Streptomyces venezuelae: one gene and its partner. The protein of the gene in region 1 interacts with the protein of each later gene in a pairwise test. Links are inferred from orthologs where the notes say so. Each region holds a gene or a part of one and is shown on either strand. Other genes may lie near its edges. The genes, in order: DEJ47_RS06690 and DEJ47_RS13495.

Region 1 (6,687 bases):
GGTACCCGCTGCGCGCCAAGGCCGTCGCGGTGCAGAAGGGCGACGACGGGTGGGACGAGCTGGAGATTCCGTACGGCCACGGCCTCGACGCGTGGCTGGTGGAGTTCGGGCCCGACGTGGTGGTCCTGGAGCCCGCCGAACTGCGGGCCGACGTCGTGGACCGGCTGCGCGCCGTGGCCAAGGGCTGAGGGGAAGCGGACAGAGCAATGGCCTCGAACGCCATCGACCAGACGCGGCGGATGCTGTCGCTGGTGACCTATCTGCGGGAGCGCCCCGGGGCGCACGTCGGCGACGTCGCCCGCGCCTTCGGGATCAGCACGGACGAGCTGATCTCCGACCTCGACGTGCTGCCGCTGTGCGGGACGAGCTTCCGCGGCGGTGACCTCCTGGACATCGACACCGACGGCGACCGCATCTGGTGGCACAACCCCGACGACGTGGCGGCGCCGCTGCGCCTGGCCGCCGACGAGGCGACCGCCCTCCTCGTCGCCGCCCGCGCGGTGTCCACCCTGCCCGGACTGCGCGAGAGCGACCGCCTCGCGCTGCTGCGTGCCACCGCGAAGCTGGAGACCGCGGCCGGCGAGGCGGCGGGCGCCAGCTCCCGCCTGTCGGTGACGTTCGAGTCCGAAGGCGGCGTCTTCGCCGACGTCGACCGGGCCATCTCCGAGCGCCGCAGGCTCTGGATCCGCTACTACTCGCCGGCGCGCGACGAGCTCACCGAGCGGGAGATCGACCCCATCCGCCTGGTCAGCGTCGGCCACACCTACGTAGAGGCGTGGTGCCGCCGCTCCGAGGCGCGGCGCACCTTCCGCCTGGACCGGGTCGCCGAGATCAAGATCCTCGACGAGCCGTCCGCGCCGCCCGAGGTGGAGCTGCGCGACCTCTCCGAAGGGCTGGTGCAGCCCGCCGCCGAGGACCCGGAGGTCGTCGTCGAGGTGGGACCCGGCGGCCGCTGGGTCGCCGAGTACTACCCGCACGACAGCGCCGAGGAACTGCCCGACGGCGGCCTGCGGATCACGCTGCGCACTCCCGACCCGGCCTCGCTGCGGCGCCTCGCGCTGCGGCTCGGCAGGGACGGGCGGATCGTGTCGCCAGCCCAGCTCGCCGACAGCGCGCGGGAGGCGGCCCGTGAGGCCCTCGACGCGTACGAGCGGGAACTCGCGGCGTACGAGGAACGCGACGGTCAGGAGGCGGGACGTTGAGCACACCGACGATGTCCGGACTTCCGGGGGTGCCGTCGCAGCCGCAGCGGTCCGGTCCCGCCCCCGTCCTCTTCACGGCCGCCTGCCCCGACTGCCGTGCCCGCTTCGAGTTGTCCGCCGGCGCGCTGCGCCTCGCCATCGGTGCGAGCGCCCGCACCACCTTCTACTCGTTCACGTGCCCGGAGTGCGAGGCCGCGGTGCGCAAGCCCGCGGGCGAGCGGATCGTCGAACTCCTCACCGGTGGCGGGGTGCGGACACTGCGCCTGCACTCGACCGTCTAGGCTCGGCGCATGTTCTGGGCGATGCTCGCGATCGCGGCGGGCTTCTTGGGCCTCGCCGTCCTCGGCGTACTGGCGATCAAGGTGTTTGTGGAGGCGCAGCGTCTCGCTAGTCAAGTGACCGAGACCACACGGCAGATCAACCGGGCGGCGGAGGACCTGGAGAAGGCAGCGGCCGGTGTGGCCCGTGCGGGCCGCGGGGCTCTTTAGCGTCCGCGGCCTGTCGGCTCCCGGAGGTGGACGGGTACGCTGCGAAGACGGCCCGGGATCGAGGCGGGGGCCGTACTCGGAGTATGCGCGGGGATTGCCGAGCGTTTACCCCGGGGGGTTACGATCGCTGCCATGCGCGGGAGATCGGATATATGTCCGGTCTGCCGAGCAACCAGACTCCTGTCGCCTCGGTGAAGAAGGTAAACAGCTATGGGTAGGCTCGGCCCCACCGAGATCATCCTCATCCTCGTCGTCATCGTCCTGCTCTTCGGTGCGAAGAAGCTGCCCGACATGGCGCGCTCCCTCGGCAAGTCGGCCCGCATCCTCAAGAGCGAGGCCAAGGCCATGAAGTCCGAGAGCAAGGACGACACCGCCGCCCCGGCCGACCCGCCGAGCGACCCGGCCGTCCAGAAGCGCACGATCCAGGCTGCCCCCGGCGACGTGACCAGCTCGCGCCCGGTCACCGAGCCGACCGACCGTACGACGCAGCGCTGATCCAGGGCCGGCGCCGACGGCCGGCCTGCCGCACGAGATGAGGACGTGGGTTGCTCAAGTCTGCCCGCAAGAAGGAGAAGGACCCCGAGGGGCGGATGTCCCTCGCGGAGCACCTTCGCGAGCTCCGCAACCGGCTCGCCAAGGGGCTCCTCGCCATCACGGTCGTGTCGATCGTGGCGGCGTTCTACAGCCAGGAACTGATGGAGTTCCTGGCTGACCCCGTGCCGCGCTGCGAGCCCGGCATGAAGGAGACCGGTGGCCACTGCGCGACCGTGACCTTCAACGACCTGCTCTCGCCCTTCACCACCACGGTGAAGGTCAGCCTCATGGTCGGCATAATCGTCTCCAGCCCGATCTGGCTGTACCAGCTGTGGGCGTTCGTCGCGCCCGGTCTGCACAAGAACGAGCGCAAGTACACGTACTGGTTCGTGTCCGCCGCCGTGCCGCTCTTCTTCGGAGGCGCCTGGCTCGCGTACACGATCCTCCCCGTCAGCATGCGCGTGCTGCTCGGCATCACACCCGACGGCGCGGCGAACCTGCTGCCGATGGACAAGATCCTCGACTTCACGGTCAGGATGGTCCTGGTCTTCGGCGCCTCGTTCGAGCTCCCGTTGTTGCTGGTGATGCTCAACATGACGGGCATCGTGACCGGCCGCCGCATGCTCACCTGGTGGCGCGGCGTCGTCATGGGTGTCTTCATCTTCGGCGCGGTGGCGACCCCGACGACCGACCCGGTGGGCATGATCGCGCTCGCGGGTCCGATCGTCGTCCTGTACTTCATCGCGGTCGGCATTTCGTTCCTCAACGACAGTCGCCGCCGCCGCAACGACCCCGACGCCGAGCTCGACGACGACGAGGCGTCCGACCTCGACCTGACACCGCAGGCCGTCGGCGACGTCGAAGCGGTACGGCCGCCCCGGGCGCTGCCCGAGCAGGCGGGCACCGGACGGAACGATCAGCGGGTGAACGGTTTCGACGACGTGACCTGACGTTGCTAGGGTCCTCCCTCAAACTCCGTCCGGGGGGACCCCTAGTGACCAGCGAGATCACTCTCTTCGTCAATCCCACCGCGGGCCGCGGCCGGGGCGCCCACGCGGCGCAGCCGGCCGCTTCCGCTCTGCGGGCCCGCGGCTTCTCCGTGCGCACGGTCATCGGTGAGGACGCCCCCGACGCGCTGCGGCGGGCCCGTGCCGCCGTGGAGGGCGGCACGGGGGCGCTCATAGCCGTCGGCGGCGACGGCATGGCGAGCCTCGCGCTGCAGGCCGTCGCCGGGACGCGCACCCCGCTGGGCGTGATCGCCGTGGGGACCGGCAACGACTTCGCGCGGGCCCTCGGCCTGCCCGTGCGCGAGCCGGCCGCCGCGGGGGAGCTCGTCGCCGAGGCGCTGAAGGGGGCACGCACGCGCGACGTCGACCTGGGGAGGGTCGGCGGGACGTGGTTCGGGACCGTGCTCGCCTCCGGCTTCGACTCGCGGGTCAACGACCGCGGCAACCGGATGCGATGGCCCACGGGGCGCTTCAAGTACGACCTGGCGATGGTCGTGGAGCTCGCGGCGTTCCGTCCCGTCCCGTACCGCATCACCCTGGACGGCGGCGCCGTCCACGAGGTCGAGGCGACGCTCGTCGCGGTCGGCAACGGAACCTCGTACGGCGGCGGCATGCGGATCTGCGCCGGGGCCGACATGAGCGACGGTCTCTTCGACGTCACCGTGGTCGGCGACTGCAGCCGCACGACGCTCCTCAAGGTCTTCCCCAAGGTCTACAAGGGAACGCACCTGGACCACCCGAAGGTCACCGTGCACCGGGCGGCCCGGGTCGAGCTCGCCGCCCCGGGCATCACCGGATACGCGGACGGGGAACCGCTCGGCGCGCTGCCGCTGACCGCGGAGTGCGTGCCCGGAGCCGTGCGCGTCCTCGGGCCGTGAGCGCCGCGGCGCACGCCGCGTGAGCTGGCGCGTTCCACCCCTGTTCCGATAATGATCGTCTGTTGTCAGTGGTGGCCGGTAGTCTCGAAAGCACGATGACAGAGGACCTCTCACCGGCCGAGCGGTACGCGGCGGCGCGCAAGCGCGCTGCCGAGCAGGCCACCGCACTCGCGTCCTTCCGCGAGATGTACGAATTCGGCCTCGACCCCTTCCAGATCGAGGCGTGCCAGGCGCTGGAGGCGGGCAAGGGCGTGCTCGTGGCCGCCCCCACGGGATCGGGCAAGACGATCGTCGGCGAGTTCGCCGTGCACCTCGCCCTGCTGCAGGGCAAGAAGTGTTTCTACACCACGCCGATCAAGGCGCTCTCCAACCAGAAGTACTCCGACCTCGCCAAGCGGTACGGCGCGGACAAGGTGGGCCTGCTCACCGGCGACAACAGCGTCAACAGTGACGCCCCGGTGGTCGTCATGACCACCGAAGTCCTGCGGAACATGCTGTATTCGGGCTCGCAGTCGTTGCTGAACCTCGGCTATGTGGTCATGGACGAGGTGCACTACCTCTCCGACCGCTTCCGCGGCGCCGTCTGGGAGGAAGTGATCATCCACCTCCAGGAGTCGGTGACGCTGGTCTCCCTGTCGGCGACGGTGTCGAACGCGGAGGAGTTCGGCGACTGGCTCGACACGGTCCGCGGCGACACCGAGGTGATCGTCTCCGAGCACCGGCCCGTGCCGCTGTTCCAGCACGTGCTGGCAGGGCGCCGGATGTACGACCTCTTCGAGGAGGGCGAGGGCCAGAAGAAGGCGGTCAACCCGGACCTGACGCGCATGGCGCGGATGGAGGCCAGCCGGTCGTACAACCCGCGTGACCGCCGCAAGGGCAAGATGATCCGTGAGGCCGACCGCGAGCGGGAGCGCAGGCAGCGGTCGCGGATCTGGACGCCGGGCCGGCCCGAGGTCATCGAGCGGCTCGACGCGGAGGGCCTGCTGCCCGCCATCACGTTCATCTTCAGCCGGGCGGGCTGTGAGGCCGCGGTCCAGCAGTGTCTGTACGCGGGGCTCAGGCTGAACGACGACGAGGCGCGGATGACGGTCCGCGGGATCGTCGAGGACCGCACGTCCTCCATCCCGAACGAGGACCTCCACGTCCTCGGCTACTACGAATGGCTGGAGGGTCTGGAGCGCGGCATCGCGGCGCACCACGCGGGCATGCTGCCGACCTTCAAGGAGGTCGTCGAGGAGCTCTTCGTGCGCGGCCTGGTCAAGGCGGTCTTCGCCACCGAGACCCTCGCACTCGGCATCAACATGCCCGCGCGCAGCGTGGTGCTGGAGAAGCTCGTCAAGTGGAACGGCGAGCAGCACGCCGACATCACCCCGGGTGAGTACACGCAGTTGACGGGCCGTGCCGGGCGCCGCGGCATCGACGTGGAGGGGCACGCGGTGGTGCTCTGGCAGCGTGCCATGAGCCCCGAGCACCTGGCGGGTCTCGCCGGGACGCGCACGTACCCGCTGCGGTCCAGCTTCAAGCCGTCGTACAACATGGCGGTGAACCTGGTCGAGCAGTTCGGGCGGCACCGCTCGCGCGAGCTCCTGGAGACGTCGTTCGCGCAGTTCCAGGCCGACAAGTCGGTCGTCGGCATCTCCCGTCAGGTGCAGAAGAACGAAGCGGGGCTCGAGGGCTACAAGGCCTCCATGACCTGCCACCTGGGCGACTTCGACGAGTACGCGCGGCTGCGCCGCGAGCTGAAGGACCGCGAGAACGAGCTGGCCAAGCAGGGCGCAGCGCAGCGCAGGGCCGCCGCTGCCGCCGCCCTGGAGAAGCTGAAGCCGGGGGACGTCATCCACGTGCCCACGGGGAAGTACGCGGGCCTGGCGCTCGTCCTGGACCCGGGGCTGCCGGCCGGGCGGGCCAACGGTCACCGCGGGTTCGACCACGTCGACGGGCCGCGGCCGCTGGTGCTCACGGCCGAGCGGCAGGTCAAGCGGCTCGCGGCCATGGACTTCCCGGTGCCGGTCGAGGCGCTGGAGCGGATGCGCATCCCCAAGTCGTTCAACGCGCGCTCCCCGCAGTCCCGCAGGGACCTGGCGTCCGCGTTGCGCACCAAGGCCGGGCACATCGTCCCGGACCGGCACCGCAAGGGCCGTGCGACGGCCGCCGACGACCAGGAGATCGCCCGCCTGCGCGCGGAACTGCGCGCGCACCCCTGCCACGGCTGCGACGAGCGCGAGGACCACGCGCGCTGGGCCGAGCGGTACCACCGCCTCAAGCGCGACACCGCGCAGCTGGAGCGCCGCATCGAGGGGCGCACGAACACGATCGCCCGCACCTTCGACCGGATCGTCGCGCTCCTCACCGAGCTCGACTATCTGCGGGGCGACGAGGTCACCGAGCACGGCAAGCGGCTCGCCCGGTTGTACGGGGAGCTGGACCTGCTGGCCAGCGAGTGCCTGCGGGCGGGGGTGTGGGAGGGCCTGAGCCCGGCCGAACTGGCCGCGTGTGTCTCGGCGTTGGTGTACGAGGCGCGGGTCGGCGACGACGCGCTGGCGCCCAAGCTGCCGTCCGGCGCGGCGAAGGCGGCGCT
Region 2 (6,885 bases), 1.5 Mb from region 1 along the record:
GTGGCTTTCGCTGACGCTGGCCGCGCCGGTCGTCGTGTGGGGCGGACTGCCGTTCCACCGGGCCGCGTTCACCAACCTGCGGCACGGGGCCGCGACGATGGACACGCTCGTCTCCGTCGGCACGCTCGCCGCGTTCGGCTGGTCGCTGTGGGCGCTGTTCGTCGGGGACGCCGGGATGCCGGGGATGCGGCACGGCTTCGACTTCACGGCCTCGCCCGGGGATGGCGCCTCCACCATCTACCTCGAAGTCGCCGCGGGCGTCGTCACGTTCATCCTGCTGGGCCGCTGGCTTGAGGCCCGCTCCAAGCGGAAGGCGGGCTCCGCGCTGCGCGCCCTGCTCGAACTGGGCGCCAAGGACGTGGCGGTGCTGCGGGACGGCACCGAGCGGCGCGTGCCGGTGGGGCACCTGACGGTCGGGGACCGGTTCGTCGTACGCCCCGGGGAGACCGTCGCGACCGACGGCACCGTGGAAGAGGGCGCCTCCGCCGTCGACGCCGCCATGCTGACCGGCGAGTCCGTGCCCGTCGACGTGGGCGTCGGCGCCGCCGTGACCGGGGGCACCGTGAACGTCTCGGGGCGCCTCGTCGTCCGGGCGACCCGTGTCGGCTCGGACACCCAACTCGCCCGGATGGCGCGGCTCGTGGAGGACGCGCAGACCGGCAAGGCCCAGGTGCAGCGGCTCGCCGACCGGATCGCCGGTGTCTTCGTACCGACGGTGCTCCTCATCGCCGTCGGCACGCTCGGCGGCTGGCTGGGCGCCACCGGCGACGCGACGGCCGCGTTCACCGCCGCCGTCGCCGTCCTGATCATCGCCTGCCCCTGCGCACTCGGCCTCGCCACGCCGACCGCCCTCATGGTCGGCACCGGCCGGGGCGCCCAACTCGGCATCCTCATCAAGGGACCCGAAGTCCTGGAGTCCACGCGTCGCGTCGACACCGTCGTCCTGGACAAGACCGGGACGGTCACGACGGGGCACATGACGCTGACGGACGTGCACGTCGCCGGGGACACCCAGGAGCAGCTCCTGCTCCGCCTCGCGGGCGCCCTGGAACACGCCTCCGAGCACCCGGTGGCCCGTGCCGTCACGGCGGGCGCCGCCGAACGCCTCGGCATCGGCACCGGGCAGCTGCCTGCGCCGGAGCGGTTCGAGAACGTCGCCGGGGCCGGGGTGCGCGGCTCGGTGGAGGGGCACGAGGTGCTCGCGGGGCGCGAACGGCTCCTGGCGGAGGCCGGGGTGGCGGATCTGGAGGCCGTGGCCAAGCTGCGGGACGACGCGGAGGCCGCCGGGCGCACCGCCGTCCTGGTCGCCTGGGACGGCGCCGCACGCGGCGTCCTGGCCGTCGCGGACGCCGTGAAGGAGACCAGCGCGGAGGCGGTGCGGGAGCTGCGTTCGCTCGGTCTGACGCCGGTGCTGCTGACGGGCGACAACGAGGCCGTCGCGCGGACGGTCGCCGACGCGGTCGGCATCGCGCCGGACGCGGTGTTCGCGGAGGTCCTGCCGCAGGACAAGGTCGATGTCGTACGGCGGCTGCAGGGCGAGGGCAAGGTCGTGGCGATGGTCGGGGACGGCGTGAACGACGCGGCCGCGCTCGCCACCGCCGATCTGGGGCTCGCGATGGGCACCGGAACGGACGCGGCGATCGAGGCGAGTGACCTGACGTTGGTGCGCGGGGACTTGCGGGTCGCGGCCGACGCCATCAGGCTCTCCCGGAAGACCCTCGCCACCATCAAGGGCAATCTTTTCTGGGCCTTCGGCTACAACGTCGCCGCACTGCCGCTCGCCGCCGCCGGTCTCCTCAACCCGATGATCGCGGGGGCCGCGATGGCCTTCTCCTCGGTCTTCGTGGTCACCAACAGTCTTCGCCTGAGGACGTTCAGATAACGATCGCGGACGCTCACATACCGTCTTCACAAGGTCGTTTCAGCATCCACACCGGGTTCCCGAGATCCACATATGGGGGATCTTGCGCATCTACTGGACATATGCAAGAGACGCAGATCACAGTGTTTGGGACGTAACCATTGAGGGGGGTCGCGAGTCTAATGGGGCGATGCAGGAAGATGTCTTGGGGGACGTCTTCCTGACATCGAGGGACATCTTGGGGGATGTTCCTGGATATTGCGTTGCCGGGGCACGTGCACCGGGGAGCTTTGAGCGGCCCTCCCGTACGTACGCGTCCCGGCAGACCGCAGGGCCGCCACAGACGCCCGGCCGGATCCCGTGGGGGGAATCCGCACCGGGAAAAAGGGAAGCGCCCCGACCGTCGACCCGTGGGGGGATCGACGGCGGGGCGCTTTCCGCTCTGCGGAGAGCCGACCGCGTGCGGCCGGCGAGGGGCGACCCGGAGGGTCAGCGGCCCTCGACGGGGACGAAGTCGCGGAGGACCTCGCCCGTGTAGATCTGGCGCGGGCGGCCGATGCGCGAACCCGGCTCCTTGATCATCTCGTGCCACTGGGCGATCCAGCCCGGCAGGCGGCCGAGGGCGAACAGGACCGTGAACATCTCGGTCGGGAAGCCCATCGCGCGGTAGATGAGGCCGGTGTAGAAGTCGACGTTCGGGTAGAGCTTGCGCTCGACGAAGTAGTCGTCGGCCAGCGCGTGCTCCTCCAGCTTCAGCGCGATGTCGAGCAGCTCGTCGGACTTGCCGAGCGCCGAGAGGACGTCGTGCGCCGCCGCCTTGATGATCTTCGCCCGGGGGTCGAAGTTCTTGTAGACGCGGTGCCCGAAGCCCATGAGCTTCACGCCGTCTTCCTTGTTCTTCACCTTGCGGATGAAGGTGTCGACGTCGCCGCCGGAGGCCTGGATGCCTTCCAGCATCTCCAGGACCGACTGGTTGGCGCCGCCGTGCAGCGGGCCCCACAGCGCCGAGATGCCGGCGGAGATCGAGGCGAACATGTTCGCCTGCGAGGAGCCGACCAGACGCACGGTGGACGTCGAACAGTTCTGCTCGTGGTCCGCGTGCAGGATCAGGAGCTTGTCGAGCGCGTTGACCACGACCGGGTCCAGCTCGTACTCGGCGGCGGGCACCGAGAACGTCATGCGCAGGAAGTTCTCGACGTAGCCGAGGTCGTTGCGCGGGTAGACGACCGGGTGGCCCTGCGACTTCTTGTACGCGTAGGCCGCGATCGTCGGAAGCTTGGCGAGAAGGCGGATCGTCGACAGGTGACGCTGCTTCTCGTCGAACGGGTTGTGGCTGTCCTGGTAGAACGTCGACAGCGCGCTGACCACGGACGACAGCATCGCCATCGGGTGGGCGTCACGCGGGAAGCCGTCGTAGAACCGCTTGACGTCCTCGTGCAGCAGGGTGTGCTGCGTGATCTCGTTCTTGAACGTGGCCAGCTCGTCGACCTTCGGCAGCTCGCCGTTGATCAGGAGGTACGCCACCTCGGTGAAGGTGGAGCGCTCGGCCAGCTGCTCGATCGGGTAGCCGCGGTACCGGAGGATGCCCTGTTCGCCGTCGAGATAGGTGATGGCGGATTTATAGGCGGCGGTGTTGCCATAGCCGCTGTCCAGGGTCACCAGACCGGTCTGGGCGCGGAGCTTCCCGATGTCGAAGCCCTTGTCGCCGACGGTCGACTCGATCACCGGGTAGGTGTACTCGTCGTCGCCGTACCGCAGTACTACACCGTTGTTAGCGTTCTCGCTCACGTCATCCCTCACCGACGTTGTGCCTCTTCTTCGAGGTGCCCTGACTGTCTCTACCATCCCCCATTTGGCCCTGGAGAGTGCACTCGGGGTCGACCATTGGGCCTATTGGCGGCACTCAGTGCCGCCAACCTGCTCATCCTGCCCCCTTCGCCCCGGTTCCGGAAGTGCTGTGTGAGGTTTCCTACTCGTTTGATCGATCAAAACGTCCAGGGCCTGCTCCGCGGCGCCCGGGAAGCCCGGAAAGCCGGAAGTCCAGGGCCGTGCAGCGCCTGCCCGCGGAGACCGTGCGCACTGCCTGTCCCAGAGCCTTGCGCGAACCGACCAGAACGACCAGCCTCTTGGCGCGTGTCACGGCGGTGTAGAGCAGATTGCGCTGCAGCATCATCCACGCGCCGGTGGTGACCGGGATCACCACCGCCGGATACTCGCTGCCCTGGGAGCGGTGGATCGTCACCGCGTAGGCGTGCGCCAGCTCGTCCAGTTCGTCGAAGTCGTACGGAACTTCCTCGTCCTCGTCCGTGCGGACGGTGAGCCGCTGCTCGTCGGCGTCCAGGGCGGTGACGACACCGACCGTGCCGTTGAAGACACCGTTCTGCCCTTTTTCGTAGTTGTTGCGGATTTGCGTGACCTTGTCCCCCACCCGGAACACCCGGCCGCCGAACCGCTTCTCGGGCAGGTCCGGTCTGGCGGGCGTGATGGCCTGCTGGAGGAGTCCGTTGAGGTTGCCCGCGCCGGCGGGCCCGCGGTGCATGGGGGCGAGGACCTGCACGTCGCGCCGCGGGTCCAGGCCGAACTTCTTGGGGATGCGGTGCGCGGCGACGTCCACCGTCACACGGCCCGCGTCCTCGGTCTCCTCCTCGACGAAGAGGAAGAAGTCCTTCATGCCCTGGGTGATGGGCGGGACACCGGAGTTGATGCGGTGGGCGTTGGTGACGACGCCCGACTCCTGGGCCTGCCGGAAGATGCGGGTGAGGCGGACGGCGGGGATGGGGCTCTCGTCGCTGAGCATGTCGCGCAGCACTTCTCCCGCGCCGACGCTGGGCAGCTGGTCGACGTCGCCCACGAAGAGCAGGTGGGCCCCGGGCGGGACGGCCTTCACCAGTTTGTTGGCGAGCAGCAGGTCGAGCATGGACGCCTCGTCGACGACGACCAGATCGGCGTCGAGGGGCCGGTCCTTGTCGTACGCCGCGTCTCCCCCGGGCTTCAGTTCGAGCAGCCGGTGCACGGTGGAGGCCTCGGCCCCGGTGAGCTCGGCGAGGCGCTTGGCGGCGCGGCCCGTGGGGGCGGCGAGGACGACTTTGGCCTTCTTCGCGCGGGCCAGCTCGACGACGGAGCGGACCGTGAAGGACTTGCCGCAGCCGGGTCCGCCGGTCAGGACGGCGACCTTCTGCGTCAGGGCGAGCCTGACCGCCTCCTTCTGCTCGGGCGCGAGCTCGGCGCCGGTGCGGGCGGCGAGCCAGGCGAGCGCCTTGTCCCAGGCGACGTCCTGGAAGGCGGGCATGCGGTCGTCGCCGGTCCTGAGGAGCCGCAACAGCTGGCCGGCCAGGGACAGTTCGGCACGGTGGAACGGGACGAGGTAGACGGCGGCGATGTCATCGCCCCCGTCCGGGTCGGGCAGCGCCTCGCGGACGACGCCCTCCTCCTCCCCCGCGAGCTCGGCGAGGCAGTCGATGACCAGGCCCGTGTCGACCTGGAGCAGCTTCACCGCGTCCGCGATGAGGCGCTCCTCGGGGAGGTAGCAGTTCCCCTGGTCGGTGGATTGCGAAAGGGCGTACTGGAGACCGGCCTTGACGCGCTCCGGGCTGTCGTGCGGGATGCCCACGGACTGCGCGATGCGGTCGGCGGTGAGGAAGCCGATGCCCCAGACGTCTGCCGCCAGGCGGTAGGGCTCGTTCTTCACCACGGAGATCGACGCGTCCGCGTACTTCTTGTAGATGCGCACGGCGATGGAGGTGGAGACGCCGACGCCTTGGAGGAAGACCATGACTTCCTTGATGGCCTTCTGCTCCTCCCAGGCGGCGGCGATCATCTTCGTCCGCTTGGGGCCGAGGCCCGGCACTTCGACGAGGCGCTGCGGAGCGGTCTCGATGATGTCGAGGGTGTCGACGCCGAAGTGGGTGGTGATGCGGTCGGCCATGACGGGGCCGATGCCCTTGATGAGGCCGGAGCCGAGATAGCGGCGGATGCCCTGGATGGTGGCGGGCAGCACCGTCGTGTAGTTCTCGACCGTGAACTGCTTGCCGTACTGCGGGTGGGAGCCCCAGCGGCCGTGCATGCGCAGCGATTCGCCCGCCTGCGCGCCGAGCAGCGCGCCGACGACCGTGAGCAGGTCACCGGAGCCACGGCCCGTGTCGACGCGCGCGACCGTGTAACCCGTCTCTTCGTTGGCGTACGTGATGCGTTCGAGGACCCCCTCGAGCACCGCCGACGCTGCAGCTGGACTCGACATGATCCGACGCTACCGCCCGGCACCGACAGCGTGGTGAGCCTGTGGACAACTTCGAAGGGGCCCGGCCTCCCAGCCGGACCCCTTCGGGTTTTCCCCTCCCCTGTCAGAACTCGCGATCCCCCCGGATCCCCCGGATCCCCCCAGATCCTGGTTCCCCCCTCATAAGCCCTGACGCCATATACGACACGCGTCGTGCCCGGAGGGTTGCACCGCGTTGCCGACTTTTTTTCCGGCGGCTCCGGACCGGCTCCAGATGCCCGCAAAGCGGGACGGACGTAGCGTTTGTCGCATGAGCGATGATTCCCAGACCTCTGAGCCGCGGTCCTTCGAGCAGGACGTCCTCGACGAGCTCGGGGACGACCGGCTCCAGGAGATCGCGGGCCTGCTCGGCACGGACGCGTCCGGCGCGCGGGACGTCGTCGGCACGACCGCGTCCGCGCTGTCCGGAGACATCCGGGGCCGCGCCGCCGACCCGGCGGAGGCCGACGAGGTGCGGCAGGCCTTCGCCGAGGTCGGGCCCGCCGATCCCACCCCGCAGGGGATCGCCGCGCTCGGCGGCGGCCTCGGCGGTCTCGTCGGCGGCGGGATGATGGCCGGCATGCTCGCGAAGGTGAGCAAGCCGGTGGCGAACGCGGTCTCCAAGAAGACCGGCATCCCGGCAGCGAAGGTCACCCGCGTGATCGAGATGCTGATCCCCGTGGTGCTCGCCGTGGTCTCCAAGCGGGCGGCGCGCACCAAGGGCCCCGGTGCGGCGAGCGGTTCCGCGCCCGGTTCCGGCGGCGGTCTC

Evidence for each region.
Region 2: the proteins of DEJ47_RS06690 (region 1) and DEJ47_RS13495 interact in binary tests that used the Escherichia coli proteins (3 or more experiments, as listed by UniProt). The link is inferred for Streptomyces venezuelae from one-to-one orthologs.

Annotation. Positions count from the first base shown.
Region 1 is NZ_CP029193.1:1,435,718-1,442,404, reverse strand. Bases 2,428-5,163 are described here. They hold DEJ47_RS06690 (diacylglycerol kinase), read left to right. Parts: upstream 2,428-3,218; coding sequence 3,219-4,109; downstream 4,110-5,163. Other genes in these bases: DEJ47_RS06685 (DEAD/DEAH box helicase), read left to right, coding at 4,205-5,163; tatC (twin-arginine translocase subunit TatC), read left to right, coding at 2,428-3,174. Outside these bases: DEJ47_RS06720 (helix-turn-helix transcriptional regulator), read left to right, coding at 1-188; DEJ47_RS06715 (helix-turn-helix transcriptional regulator), read left to right, coding at 207-1,202; DEJ47_RS06710 (hypothetical protein), read left to right, coding at 1,214-1,483; DEJ47_RS06705 (hypothetical protein), read left to right, coding at 1,493-1,690; Sec-independent protein translocase subunit TatA, read left to right, coding at 1,901-2,185; more of tatC, read left to right, coding at 2,281-2,427; more of DEJ47_RS06685, read left to right, coding at 5,164-6,687. UniProt on the Escherichia coli protein: In vitro phosphorylates phosphatidylglycerol but not diacylglycerol; the in vivo substrate is unknown.
Region 2 is NZ_CP029193.1:2,908,241-2,915,125, forward strand. What follows is about bases 1,501-4,434. They hold DEJ47_RS13495 (citrate synthase), read right to left. Parts: upstream 3,650-4,434; coding sequence 2,351-3,649; downstream 1,501-2,350. Other genes in these bases: DEJ47_RS13490 (heavy metal translocating P-type ATPase), read left to right, coding at 1,501-1,882; DEJ47_RS13500 (ATP-dependent RecD-like DNA helicase), read right to left, coding at 3,831-4,434. In the rest of the region: more of DEJ47_RS13490, read left to right, coding at 1-1,500; more of DEJ47_RS13500, read right to left, coding at 4,435-6,098; DEJ47_RS13505 (DUF937 domain-containing protein), read left to right, coding at 6,388-6,885.